DNA from 2 places in the Cytobacillus sp. EB106-05-05-XG126 genome. Region 1 is predicted to be linked to the other one. Evidence: riboswitches for the same ligand, from Rfam matches in the RefSeq annotation. Region 1 holds a riboswitch; the other holds the start of a gene.
The links. A riboswitch is a leader RNA that binds a small molecule or an ion and turns the genes downstream of it on or off. The one in region 1 is predicted to bind thiamine pyrophosphate.

Region 1 (7,428 bases):
TGCTTTTCTCCCCGCTGATTGTTAGTTGAGGCCCACAGGAAGTGGGTCACAAAGAAGTTGCCACAGGACAAGGAAAGCTACGGCAGCGATACATCGCACGACCGAAAGCAGCAGCTTTGGGAGGACGTGGCGTTCTTAGTCTTTGTTCGCTTTTCGGCCTTTGCGGGCAGTTTGTTCCCCACTTATCTTACAATAATTCTTCTGAGTCTTGAAGTGGGGGTCTTACTGCCCGTTAGACTGCGATAAAGTACTGCCAGGATTTAAGATCCTGGCAGTTTTTGTATTGGAACGGATTTAGGGAATCAGGGAATGCTAGCGCAAAGGAGGATGGAAAAATGAAGAGATTCTTCAGCATATTTGTATTGATTTTTTCATTCGGAAGTATAGGTACTCCCATAAGTGCTGCCTCTCAAAAACCTGAATTGGCCATTGTCATTGACGATCTTGGGAACAATATGAAGGGAACAAAAGAAATGATGGAACTGCCGGTAACCTTGACGGCTGCCATCATGCCTTTTATGCCAACGACAAAAGAAGATGCAGAACTGGCAAATAAAAATGGGCATGAAGTAATTGTTCATATGCCGATGGAGCCGAAAAGAGGAAAAAGGAGCTGGCTTGGGCCGGGGGCCATCACAACAGATTTAACAGATGAAGAAATCCGCAGCAGAGTAGAGAGCGCCATTAAAGAAGTGCCCCATGCGGTCGGCATGAATCATCATATGGGTTCAAGAGCCACTGAAAATGAACGGGTCATGAGAGTTGTCCTTGAAGTATGTAAAGAACACGGATTATTTTATCTTGACAGCAAAACAACCGGAAAAAGCGTCGTCGGCAAGCTGGCAAATGAAATTGGTGTTCCTTATGTCGAAAACAATATTTTCTTCGATGATATTTACACGACAGCACATATCACAAAACAGGCTGACAGACTTGCTGAAAAACTCGTCAAAAACGAACGCATCATCGCAATCGGCCATGTCGGCATCACAGGGACAAAGATGGTTAGTGTGCTTAAAGAATATATACCTGTATATAAAGAGAAAGCCCAAATTGTGCCGCTGTCAGAACTGATTCCAGGCTACGAACTGATTGATGACGGACCTTAAAAATAAAAGCTGCAACCCCTTAGCGGTCTGCAGCTTTAATGGTGTGTGTGAAAGTGGTCCAGTGGTGGTATAGGTACCTGTCACCTATACAGGTGGCCACCCACATTCCGGTCTGGTTAGTCCCGCAACGATGGCGTTTAGAAGAGGTGGGCGGCCGTGAATATAGTATATGCAAAGACGGGGAAAGGATGCAGATACTGCTGATGAAAAATAAGGGTATTTGAAAAACTTTCAGGATTAAAATAACTATCCATTGCAAAAAATAACAATGTCAGTATTTCAGCAATTAAGGCATTATCTTGACTATAAAGGGGTATGTAAGGAATAAATCAAAAGCGAAGGGGGTGACCTGTATGCTTTGGACATTAGCTGGTATTCTGCTTGTATTATGGATTCTTGGATTAATATTTAAAGTAGCTGGAGGCATTATTCATATTCTGCTGGTAATCGCAGCAATCATCATTGTGGTTAACTTTATTAGAGGCAGAGCATCCGGCAGGGGATAGCAGGAAAAGCCTTCTATATTAGGAGGCTTTTCAAATAAACTTTACATAATATTATTATAATAGACAAAGTTTAAAAAGAAAAACCAGCCCCAAGGCAGGGGCCGGTTCCGATATCATGCTATAACCATTTCTGCCTTCAATTCTCCAGCAATCTCCTGGACTTCAATGCCTTCCAATGTTTCTTTCTCCAGAAGGGCTTCTACCAGTTTCTCAAATTGAGGCTGATGATTGGCGATAATCAATTCGCATCTTTCTAGTGCTTTTTGGAATAGATCCTGCATTTTAGCTTCTTTTTGTCCTTTGTTGAAAGTAAGCTCGAAGCCGTTATCAAGTAACCCTGTATCAACCATTTGCTCTATGATATGCTTCGCTTGTTTTACATCACCGCTTACCCCAATACTGTGCTCGCCAAGAATCATTCGTTCTGATACACCGCCAGCGAGAATCATCGCGACCTGGTCCAGCAATTCACTTGTTGTCGATAAATGAAGTTCTTTTTGGATAGGAGCTACATACCCAAGCGCTTCGCCACGCGGAATAATGGTTGCTTTCCTAACGGATCCAGGTTTTGTTAAAGCAGCCACTAATGCATGGCCAGCTTCATGGATTGCAACCCGCTGCTTCGTTCCGGCATCCTGTAAAGCACGTGTGGTGGTTCCCAGAATAGTACGGTCCAGAGCGTAATCCAAATCTTCTTTTGAGATAATTTCCTGGCCGTTTCGGACTGCTCTGCGGCTTGCCGTTTCGAATAGGGAATGAAGATCTGCACCTGAAAAACCGGAAGTGCTTTCTGCCAGATCTCCAAGAGTTGTCATTACATCTTCAGCCAGTAATCTATTTCGTGTATGAATGTTAATGATCTCTCTCCGTCCCTTTGTATCTGGAAGAGGAACGTTGAAGGAGAAGTCAATCCGTCCAGGACGCAGGAATGCTTCGTCGAGCATATCCTTCCGGTTTGTGGCGGCAATAAATAATATTCCATCATTGGAATGTCCGCCGTCCAGCTGGACCAGCAGTTCAGTTAACGTTTTTTCACTTTCTTCTCCGCCATGCTGCTTTCTTCGTCCAGCAAGTGCATCTACTTCGTCAATAAAGACGACAGCAGGAGAATGCTTTCTGGCATTCTGGAAAAGGTTTCTGACACGGGATGCACCAACACCTACGAATAATTCATTAAACCCGGAACCGCTTGTTGAAAAGAAAGTTGCTCCAAGTTCCTTGGCAATTGCCTGAGCCAGCAAGGTTTTTCCCGTTCCGGGAGGCCCGTATAAAAGAATCCCCTTCGGCGGCCTGATCCCCATTTTTAAAGAGCGCTCAGGTTCTTTTAAAATGGAAAGAGTCTGCATAATTTCCTCTTTCATTTCTTCCTGAATTCCGCCAACATCTTCAAGCGAAATAGAAGGAAGGGCTTTTGGCTTCGAGACACTTTGCTTCATAGTATTTGTAGCGCCCATGCCACCTTTTCCTGACTTAAACAGGTAAATTCCGATTGCTATGAACAAAAGGACTACACCGCCAAGAATCCATGGCGTATAAGGTCCTGTGGTTGCGAACGAATATTGTATATTATAGGTTTCTACTAATTTATCAACCATCTCGCTGTTGGGAGGCACATGGGAGATGTACTCACCATCAGGAGCTGTGATCAGCAGCTTTCCATTTTTATATTCCTGTACTGCAACAGTCTTTCCATCCTGGGAAGCTATAATTTTTTCCACAGAAGAGAACGGAACAGTCACATCCTTTTTTCCTGCTTGTACGGTCCAAATAACCGCCGCCAAAATCACCGTGACTACCAATGCAATAGAAATAATCGTCGAAGGCTTCTTAAGACGTGATTTCAACTATTTCCCTCCTCATTGAACATATCTACATTATAAGAAATTAAAATTGTTAAATACAGGGTTTTATACTTTTTAAACGTTGTAAATTATGGAAAAATAATTTTATTTTTTACAAAGTGTGCTACAACAGCGTTCAGATGCCAGTAATATGTGAAAAAAATGTGACATCGGTTAAGAAAATTAATTTTTTAGAAACTTAATAATTCACAAAACCATAAAAATGGAAACTGAAAGTGAAATAGTTAATAATAGAAACTATGAAAAAAATTAGGAAGGTGTAAAGATGGCTCAGCAGGATTTTACAAAAGGAAATATACTCAAACAGCTGCTGGTGTTCTCAACTCCCATTATGCTCACTAATTTCCTGCAGGTTTCCTATCAATTTGTAGATAGTCTGTGGGTCGGGAATTTGCTGGGGGCTGATGCATTGGGAGCTGTCGCAGTTTCAGGCACTGTAATCTTTACAGTACTTTCTTTTATCATCGGCATAAACAATGCTGCGTTAACGATTTTATCCCAGCAGAAGGGGGGAGATCACGAAGAGGGGCTGAAACGATATCTAAATGCTTTTACCGTCATTCAGACAATTTTGTCAGTTGTTCTCGGAACAGCCGGATTCCTGCTTGCCGAAAGGATTTTAACCTTAATGGGCACACCTGCGGGAATGGCCGAAGGAGCAGCATCCTATTTGCAGATTAACTTTATTGGAATTCTGTTTTTATTTGGCTACAATTTTATAGGAACTATACTCAGAGCGCTTGGAGACAGCAAAAATCCTCTGTACTTTGTCCTGATAGCAGTCGTATTAAATGCAATACTCGATCCTCTTTTTATTTCTGTATTCAAGCTTGGTATTGAGGGGGCCGCATATGCAACAATCGTATCACAGGGCGCAGCATTTATAATCGGAATGATATTCATACTCCGCAAAAAGCTGGCACCATTCACTATTCCTTCTTGGCCGCATAAAGAGGAGGCAGCATTGATATTCAAGCTTGGCATCCCTTCAGGGCTCCAAATGACTGTCATATCGGCTGGTGTTATGGCCATTATGTCTGTCGTCACATCCTTTGGCAGTGACGTGGTAGCCGGATTTGGTGCCGCACAGCGCATTGACAGCATCATTATGCTTCCTGCGATGGCATTGGGAACTGCAGTCAACAGTATGGCGGGTCAAAATATAGGGGGAAATCAATGGGAACGGGTGCATCAGATTGCGTTGTACGGAGTCATTTACAATCTTGGAATCATGTTTCTCATCGCCCTTGGGACGGTCTTATTTGCAGAACACGGGGTGCGCCTGTTTATCCAGGATAAAAAATCAGTTCACTACGGCACTGAATATTTAAAGATCATTGCCTTTTTTTATCCGCTTCTGGGTATTAATTTTGTATTGAATGGTGTGGTTAGAGCTTCTGGTGCGATGTTTCAAGTGCTGATACTGAATATCATTTCATTCTGGATCCTGCGCTATCCTTTAACATTTGCATTTTCAAAGTTTATGGGTGATAAAGGCATAGCTACTGGTATGGGTGTCAGCTTTGCAATAAGCAGTTTCATCGCCTATATGTATTACCGCATCGGAAAGTGGGATAAACAGATTATCATAAACGAGGGAAAATAAATCCTTTTCACCATCATGAATTTCATATATACTAAAAGCGGATAATTTAATAACGTACCACAAGGGGAGCATATCGCTGAGAGTGAACAGTCCGCTGTTCTGACCCTTTGAACCTGTTAGTTAATGCTAGCGCAGGAATGTGGAATGATAGGCAGATAGTTTTCTGCCTGCTTGTTCTCCCTTGGGGTATCGTCATACGATTGAAGGGGGATTTTTTTTATGAAAAAATTAAGCCTGACGGCGATGATAGAGGCTTCATTTTTTGCTGCCTTTGCTATCATTCTTGATTTTCTGCCATCCATCAAGCTGTCGCCATCCATTTCCATCTCTGCCGCGATGATTCCGATTTTCATTCTGGCTTTCAGGTGGGGCTTTAAGGTCAGCTTTATTGCAGGCCTCTTATGGGGGATTTTGCAGATTGCCATGGGGGATGCCTGGATTGCCACTCCGATACAGGCATTTATTGAGTATTTTGTGGCTTTTGCCTGTATCGGGTTTGCCGGCTTGTTTTACGGCGTCATCCAAAATCAGCTGCGGGCAGGTAACAAGAAGAAGGCATTGTCATGGGTTGTCTTAGCCGTATTTGCCGGAAGCCTTGCCCGGTATTTCTGGCATTTCATAGCAGGTGTACTTTTCTTCGGAAGCTATGCACCAGAAGGGATGTCACCGGTTCTCTTTTCCTTCCTGGCAAACGGCGCAACCATGCTCGGAGCGGCAATTCTCTGCTCAATCCTGGCCGTATTAATTATTTCATCGGCACCGAGATTAATCATAAAAAAATCGGATGAAAGACTTCAAACTCAAAAGAATGCTTCCTAATAATGTCCGCCTCTCTGAAATATTTCAGAGAGGTTTTTTATATATCGGATTTGATTGATAAAAAGTTGTTTTCAGGAAGAATTATGGGAACGTCTGGTTTGGGCGTTCCCGTTCCAATACCGTTAAAAATGAGCTATTTATTATAATCTTACCAGTGTACTTGAAGTTTATTGCCATTTGGGTCATAAAAGTGGAAAAAGGCATGACCATTATCTTCTTTTATATCCTCGACCTTAACTTGATTCTCAATTAAGTGCTGATGAAATTTAGATAATTCTGGACTTGTAAACCCAATGCTAAATTCTTGTTCATTATCAATTGTAAAATGAGCAAAAGTTTCATCTTCGGTAGGAACTAAGATCAGTAAGAAAGGTCCTTCATTTACTTTTAAAATTGCAAGTTCTCCAGTATTGTTTAGTAACTGGAGCCCTAATACATCTTTATACCATTGGGCAGACAGCTCTAAATCTTTTACAGGAATTCTAATATAATGTACTTGTTCAATAAATGATTTACTCATAGAATTCTCTCCTTTATTTAATTTGGTATATCATATATTTCATTTTTACACAGCTTTTTCCTTCCCCGTTTTTGTTTAAATGCCTTTAACGGAACAATAATCTTTCTAACCAAAGCCAATATATTAGGAAATTACTTCTGAAAAATGGGTATATTACTTAAAAAAGGGGAGTGAAGACTTTGGCCAATACATTGCAGGGAAATATTATCACAGGTGTTTTTGATGCGGAAGCCAGTGCCTTTGAAATCCAGAAAGTAAAAAGCTTCAGTACCCAGTCAGTTCTCAACAAAAATCAATGCGAAACTCTGTATAACTATCTATCCCTTCATGAAGAAGATGAGGGAGGGCAAATCATTACACTCTACGATCAAATGCCGCTCATGCTGACCCGGCAGGAAATATGCAGTCTGAAGAAAGATTTGGAGAACATTAAAAAGCTATATCAATAGAAAATCGCTTTGCAGCTTGCAGAGCTTTTTTTTTATGAAATAATTTTGACAAATTTGTGACAAAAAGTTTGACAAATTTGTGAACATAGTTAGAATATTAAATAAAAGGAGATGGGGAAATGACACTTCAACAGCAGCGCGTACTGCATTTTTTCAGGAATAGTACAGCAGCAGGTATTATATTAGGTTTCATTGTTTTTATATCAGGCTTTTTTGTAAGCGGCATCACAGGCGAGTATGTATTATCCATCGGCTTAAGCATTATGGTTTCTTCCATGCTGCTTTTCGGATTCGGATTTTTTATCAATGTAATGGAAGAAATGACAAAGGGAAGCAAGGGAATCAGACAATACAAATAAAACCGGCCTCCAATGGGGAGACCGGTTTTTTTGTGATGTCTAGCTCCAGCGCCGTAATCAAGGCGCTGGAGCTTTCCTAACTTAATGTGAAGCATGCCCAGAGGTTAACACCCAAATAGAACCAACTACAATTACAATTACCATAAATACGGCATAAATCATATTTATTAGATTCGTCTTACCGTCTTCACCTTCTCT
Region 2 (7,428 bases), on a different contig from region 1:
ACAGCTGTCCGGTATAGGTTCACGCTTTCCCTTGTTATCCACATAATAGTACAAGTCTTCAATATACCCTTCGCTCTGGGGTAAAGAGGTAATGGCATATCCCCTGTCATTCACCCGAAATACATCATACTCCCCTTCTGTCTCAGGCGCAGGAGCATTCTCTATTTCATGAACAATCCTCACCTGACCAGCATACCCTTTTGGAATCAAATAAAGGTCATGCGTTTTTTCTTCCAGATCTGCCTGCTGCAGCATCCAAAAGAACCCTGCCGGCAGCAGGCAAGCGATGAGAAAACCGGCTGTATTTAAGGTAATTCTCCTCCCTCCTGGCATCTCACGGTCCCACTTTCGCCACTCGTCAACTAAAAAGAAAAGAACCGCTGCAATTACTGCATAATAAGCAAACCCTTCCATAATAAAATAAGTCACAGCAGCTAAAAAGGTGTGAAAAAATGCAGATGCCGGGAATCGCCATACTGCCAAATTTCTGGTTAGAAACTCTGAAAGCAATGAAACCGGAATGCCGTATATAACATTTCCGAATAAACAGTACAAAAAAACCACGATCAGGAAAAAAGAAAACAGTTCCCCTTCTGAAAAGAAAAAGAGAAGCCAAAATCCAAAGGTAAAAAGAATGGAAGCCTGCAGGGCCGTTTTTATTTTTAATCCCAGCATTGAAATAAACTCCCTCCCCTTATATTGTGATTAATTTCACATATATACTAGCATACAAACAAGGCAATTTCCCATACTCCCTATATAAATTTACGCAGAAGGAATGTGGGGAGGCCTGCTCCCCTACCTGACAGACCCGGCCTCAATGACTTCTCTTGCCCACTGAATTCCTTCTTCTGCCATTTTTTCCGAAGGGTTCGTGTGTGGTGTATATTCCATGACAAAAAACACATCCTCACATTCCTTTGCCAGAAAATCCATCAGTTTCTTTATTTTATGATGACGGCCATCATTCTCATGAGATGGATGCACAGGGACCCAGATATATTTATCGTCCTGGTATTCAACATTATGTAAATGAACAACTCTCACAAACTCAGCCCATTTTCCTGCATAATTTATGGCCTTGTCGTCCGTGGCTAATATATAATCCCCGATATCAATACAGAGGCTGAGGCCATATTTCTTCCATGTCTCTACTGGAAAACTGTCAAGATAATCGATTCCTGCCGGCGATTGCCTGAATCCTAATTTTGGTTCACACACGATCATAATCTCATATTTTTTCTGAAGAGCACTGAGTTTCTTGAGTCCCTCCTCAATAATCTCTGCCGGATTCCCACTTGCTTCCTTTTTAAAATAAGGAAAGTGCACCAATATGTATTCAGCACCAAGCCGGGACATCCTTTCCACTTCCGCCTCAAACTGGATCCAGGCTTCCTCTGGATTCATACTGACCTTTTCCAGAAGATCGTATTTGCTTTGTCCCCGGAAAAGAGGCGAATGAAGACCAAAGCTTTTGTTTGTTTTGCCCAGCAATTTAATAAAGCATTGAAAGGATTCCTCATCTTGAAATTCCCCTATCTCAATATGCGGCAAATGACGTTTAAAAAGTTTATGAAACAGCTTGCTGTCTGACAAAATGACGCTTCCTGATACCCCTATTTTATGAACCATTATATCCCCTCTCTTATGAATGGTTATAACAATCTTATCATACCTTCATGTAACTTATTGGGAAATAATACCGTCTATTCAGTAAAATAGGTGAGGTGTACTTATGGTTAAAAAGGTATTTACTTCAATAATTGGAGTACTGTTATTTTTCATTCTTTTTTTTCGGGGTGGAATCATTCTGGATTCCATCGGCATTCATTTCGGAAATCCTTTTGCAAAGAAACTGGAGGTGCCCTCTGATTACTCACAGGCCGATTCAAATCAAAACGGCATTGCTGATCCGCTTGATATGGTCCAGACAGCCAGAAAAGAAGTGGAACAGCGCACGCCATATAAAAGTGCCTACTATGCGGGAGGCTATCCGCCCGATGGCGAGGGTGTCTGTACAGACGTGATTTGGAGAGGTTTCCAGGAGGCTGATGTAACCATAAAGGATCTTATTGATCAGGATATCGCCGAAAATACGGACTTGTATTCAAGAGTCCATGGCAAGCCTGATCCGAACATTGATTTCAGAAGGGTACCAAACCAGAATATCTTTTTTAGCCGGTTCGCAAAGTCATTAACAACAGAACTGATTCCAGGAGATGTTAAGAACCTTCAGCAATGGCAGCCGGGTGATATTGTGGTTTTCCTTTCTCCTAAATTCGACCATGTGGCTTTCATATCTGACAAACGGACTAAAGATGGCATTCCATACGTAATACATAACTCCACCCCATTTGCAGCAGAAGTAAAACTATCTTCTTTTAAGACTCCCATTACCGCTCACTACAGATGGGATTTTGAAAAAACGCCTGCACTGCCATAAAGCAGATGCAGGCGTTTTTCTTATTAAATAAGAAAGTATAAAATTTTGAACTTCGATAACTCTCTAGCGCAAGCAGCCTGCACATCGAGGTGTCGAGGGTGAGCGAGTCGCTTACGCTTTTCTATCTGACTGCTGCCGGATTGCCCGCCGGCCACTCTTCGCAGGTATAAGCCATCTCCCAGAAACCAAGCTCCAGCTGGCAGCTTTTTCGGAAAGCATCCTTCATTCGCTGCCTTTCTTCCGGTGATGCCGCTTCAGCAAGTTCATCCAAACGGTTTCTCATATTCATGGTCACAGCTTCGACTCTAAGGTTTGCATAAAAAGAAATCCACGGATAAAACGGATGGTTCTCATCTGGCTCATATTGCTTCATGAGCTCAAGCCCAATTTCCCAATAAGTCCATGGGCAAGGCAATAATGCAGCGAGTATTTCACCCATGCCGCCTGTATGGGCATGATACATCATATGCTTTACATAATGATCGGCTGTCGGCGGAAGCGGATATCCCTGCAATGCTTCGTAATCCACCCCAATCTGCTGGCAAAAATTATGGTGGGGGTGTACTTCGCTGTTCAATACAAATTCTATTTGCTGGTTAAAGTATGCAATATCCTTACGTTCAGCTGACTTTGAAATCGCAATTCCGTAAATATGCATGAACGCATTCAAATACTCAAAGTCCGCTTTAATGTAATGAGCAAGCGCCTCTTTCGGCACATCCCCTCTCCCGATCCCCTGAACAAATGGATGTTCAAATATCAGCTGAAACAAATCTTCATTTTCCTTGCGCAGAATTTCTGAAAAAGTCATAAAAAATAGCCTCCTTAATTAAATACAGAAGCTGCCGGGGAAAAAGCATGAGGATATATAATGAGGTCCTCACTGCTTCCCTGCGCTGGCATTATCCAGATCAGGTTCCAAGGGACCAAGGAAAAGCTCCTTATCTCAGCCGTAGCGCCCCTAGCAGTTTTCTAACATTTTTAATTGTTTTTTTATCGATTGTCTAACTTGACGTTTTTCGCTCATACATTTTGGATTTCGCCCATAACTCTTGAAAATCGCTCATAAAGTCAGATTGCTATGCTGCTCTCCCTTACTCTGCTAACCAATCTTACTTCTCCAGCCCAAAATCATCACATATTCTGAACCAAATTCTTCTCTTTAACCTTCGCTAACACCAACAAGCCTATCGCCGCACCGGCAATGCTGCTGACCAGAAACGGCGGCACAAAGAAGAATGCACCAGCTTCACTGCCCATGAGAAATTTTGCATACGGAACAGCAAACAATGCTCCGATTATACCGGTGCCCAAAACCTCGCCAGCGGCAGCCCATATTTTCCGGCCGAATTTCAAATAAAGGACACCAGCCAAAAACGCACCGATCATGCCGCCTGGAAACGCAAGCAGCGTCCCGAATCCAAGCATATTACGCAGCAAAGCAATCATAAAAGCAATGGCTGCTGCCGGCAGTGGTCCAAGAGTCACCGCGGCCAATACATTTACCGCATGCTGAACCGGATAGGCCTTGGCTATACCTGCCGGAAACCAGAGCAAATGGGATCCCAGTGTCCCAATCGCCGTAAATAGTGCCATCGTAGTCAACAATCGGGTTCTGTTCATCTAAACCTCCTTTCTAAAAGGGCAGCCTGATTGCTTATCTCGATGAGAAGTATGTATACAAAAAAGCCAGATCCCCACAAAGGACCCGGCTTGGTTTAAGTATATGAATCGACATATTGTCAAATCCTACTTCCCTCCGCTGGCATTAACCAGATCAGGTCCATAAGAGTCGGAAAGCTATAAGCGCTTTCCTCTCAGCCCGCACATTCGGGGCACCCCTAGTAGTTACATAGATATTTAATTTGATAAGCTATTTCAAGCTTAACAAATTATTCCGGCACTGTCATCAAACTTTTAACTTATATACTTCTCTTGATGCACTGGATTAAGCGCTCTTCAATTTCTGCTGCGAAGCTTTGAACAGATTCGTCATTGATTAGCTCAATCATACTTGTCGGCTTAGGCATCCCAATTTTCGTTTTGCCCTTGTCTTCATAGACGACAATTTTACAAGGCAGGAAGTAGCCGGCCATTTTATTCTGTGTTAAAACGCGATGTGCTTCATTCGGATTACATACCTCTAACACATGGAATGCCTCGTTATATTCCAAGCCTTTTTCCTGCAGCTTCTCCTGAACATTAAACTGCCATAGAACTCCGAACTTTTCGTCCTTCAGACTTCCTTCCAGTGAGGATATCGCTTCTTCAATTGATTTTTCGGTTTCAGCTGTGTAATCGAACATAACTGCATCTCCTTTAGTAATGGCATATTAATAATGTACCCCTATAGGTATACTATTAAACACAGTCTCAACTGTCAACAACCCAGAATTTTTTTAAGAAGGTTTTATCGAATTAACCGCAGACCAGCAATATCCTTTAAATTCCCCACCCCCGCAAGAGACAGAGACACTTTTGTTTCTTCTATAAAGTTGGCAAGCACTTTTTCAACTCCTTCCTGCCCGCCAATGGCCAAGCCGTACACATACGGCCGCCCCAGACAAACGGCGTCAGCTCCCAGTGCCAGAGCTTTAACCACATCTGAGCCTCGGCGAATGCCGCTGTCAAACAATACTGGAATCCTTCCTTTAACTTCCTTCGCAATCGGTTCAAGCGCATCAATCGCCGCAATCACTCCATCAAGCTGTCTGCCGCCATGGTTGGAGACAATGATACCGTCTATCCCTCTTTCAACGGCCAGCCTGGCATCCTCAGGGTGGAGAATGCCCTTTAATAAAATGGGCAGGCTGGTTTTCTCTTTTAATCTGGCAATATGTTCCCAGCTTAATGTTGGATGATGAATATTATCAAGGATTCCCTGTACGACATCACCGTCCTGGAGAGAAGCCATAAAGAAGGGATCGCTTTCATAGTTTGCTTTACCATAGCCAAGCTTTAACGGGGAAAAATTGTTTCTTAAATCGGCTTCCCTCCATCCCATCATCACCGTATCAACCGTTAACACAATTGCCTCATACCCCGCTTCTTCCGCACGGCGAACCATACTGAAAGATGCTTCTTCATAATTGGACCAATATAATTGGAACCATTTTGGACTCGAGCCTGTTGCCTTTGCGATTTCTTCAATGGAATAACTGGATACTGTGCTCTGGATAAAAGGAACTCCAAACGAAGCTGCTGCCCGTGCAGACGCCAGCTCTCCCTCATTATGTTCAAGCCGCTGCATCCCAATTGGTGCCAGGAAAACCGGGTAAGGATATGTTTTTCCACATAATTTCACACTTATATCAGGCACTGAAACATCTCTCAGCATCCTCGGTACTATTGAGTATTTTGCAAAGGATTCGATATTCTTTTTCAGCGTTTCTTCCCCGCCGGCTCCTGATTGAACATAGCCAAATCCACCTGCTCCCATTACTTTCTCTGCTTCTTCTTCCAGTTCCTTAAATGAAATAGGAAAGTTTTCTGCGAAACTAATATTCTCTACTTTTGCCATCATCCAGCCCGCCTTTTTTTGAATTTATTGAAAATAATATCACTTTTTTAGATTTTAAGAAACTATGTAACAATTTTGGAGCCTTTTCTCTGCAAATTAGCAGGGATTTCACAAAAAATCGGGAATAACCATGTTAACTTAAGGCTCTTTTCGTAAAAATAGTTTTTTCGCCTATCAATGTTGTCCGTTGATTTTCGCTCCAGGATGCTCAGCGAACAGCGGGGCGGGCGGTGAGCCTCCTCAACACTGCGCGTCTGGGGGGTCTCACCTGTCACGCTACTCCCGCAAGTTTCCATTGAGTAAACACCGCACGAAGAAAATGCGAATGCATTTTCGAGGATCTCGCACCTTTCGCTCCAATCAACTCAGCAAATTAAATATATAAAGCAACAAACTTTGCGAAAACAGCCTAACTTAAAGAAATTGGAGTGTAGCAAATGCTAATCAAACAGCCTTTTGATGAATTTCTGAAATTACATTACGAAAGAATCAGTGAGAGCAAAATGAAAGTCACTTTGCCCATCCAGCCGCTCTTTATTAACAGCGCGGGACTGGTGCATGGAGGGATCATTTCCACTCTTGCGGATGTAGCAATGGGGAATATTTTCGAGCCGGATGAAAATCAGAAGCAGTCCGTGGTGACCGCTGACTTGAAGGTCAGTTTCTTAAAGGGGGCGACAGGGGAATATCTAGTTGCCGATGCTCACCTTGTGAAAAGAGGACGGACACTCAGCCACACAGATTGCCTGATTTATAACGATCAGAATCAGGTTGTTGCCAAAGCATCGGGAATTTTTGCATCTATTTAGAGTGATTAATCCTATCGTTGCCTGAGTAGTTTCGCTGACAGCGATAGGAGGAACCATTTAAAGCTTACGGAAAATCCTAATAGCTTCTTTTCTTCTTTTATAAAAGTGAAAAACACTGTAAAATACTCCTATCACCATTGAAACAACCAGTAAAAACTGTAAGCCAGATAAAGATAGTGCATTGGCGAATGAAAGAGAGTAAGCCAGGAGCAAGGAAGTTGCTATTTTGGATACGGACGCAATTCCCAGGAACTTCTTAAATGAAACACCACCCATTCCTGCTCCAACACAAATGATCTCATCCGGCAATATCGGAATAACAAACAGCAGTACTAGTATGGTGTTTTCATTTCTCTCCATGTATTTTTGGTATTTGTCCAGATGCCGCGCCTTTATAAACCTCGATACAAGCTTTAATCCCCCTATCCTTGCAGTCCAGAACATAACAATAATCCCCAAAAGTGTACCTGTGAATCCAAGAAAGGCAGCGGCAGCAGGACCGAAAACGGCACTTCCTGCAGGCAGTGTGACGGCTTCAGGAAGCGGCAAAAGGATGGGCTGTAAAAAGCAAATCAGGAAAAAGATGAGCTTTCCCTCCGCTTCATATTCCCTCAGTATACTCTCTAGCCCATAGGCATCAGTCATAACGAGTATTT

Region 2: another riboswitch for thiamine pyrophosphate. It lies ahead of tenA (thiaminase II); the one in region 1 lies ahead of thiT (energy-coupled thiamine transporter ThiT).

What each region holds. Positions count from the first base shown of each region.
Region 1 covers NZ_JBYTDU010000001.1:1,000,460-1,007,887, forward strand. The annotation lists gene AC3WTL_RS05015 (divergent polysaccharide deacetylase family protein) at 336-1,109, shown strand; gene AC3WTL_RS05020 (lmo0937 family membrane protein) at 1,463-1,615, shown strand; gene AC3WTL_RS05025 (AAA family ATPase) at 1,729-3,459, opposite strand; gene AC3WTL_RS05030 (MATE family efflux transporter) at 3,743-5,083, shown strand; TPP riboswitch at 5,136-5,238, shown strand; gene thiT (energy-coupled thiamine transporter ThiT) at 5,303-5,902, shown strand; gene AC3WTL_RS05040 (VOC family protein) at 6,051-6,422, opposite strand; gene AC3WTL_RS05045 (hypothetical protein) at 6,593-6,871, shown strand; gene AC3WTL_RS05050 (hypothetical protein) at 6,991-7,230, shown strand; gene qoxD (cytochrome aa3 quinol oxidase subunit IV) at 7,312-7,428, opposite strand, start outside.
Region 2 covers NZ_JBYTDU010000009.1:47,146-54,573, reverse strand. The annotation lists gene AC3WTL_RS19725 (DUF6843 domain-containing protein) at 1-675, opposite strand, end outside; gene AC3WTL_RS19720 (TIM barrel protein) at 799-1,632, opposite strand; gene AC3WTL_RS19715 (DUF1287 domain-containing protein) at 1,736-2,443, shown strand; gene tenA (thiaminase II) at 2,565-3,254, opposite strand; TPP riboswitch at 3,315-3,416, opposite strand; gene thiW (energy coupling factor transporter S component ThiW) at 3,578-4,066, opposite strand; TPP riboswitch at 4,181-4,296, opposite strand; gene AC3WTL_RS19700 (DUF302 domain-containing protein) at 4,366-4,749, opposite strand; gene AC3WTL_RS19695 (alpha-hydroxy-acid oxidizing protein) at 4,854-5,963, opposite strand; gene AC3WTL_RS19690 (PaaI family thioesterase) at 6,401-6,772, shown strand; gene AC3WTL_RS19685 (TVP38/TMEM64 family protein) at 6,830-7,428, opposite strand, start outside.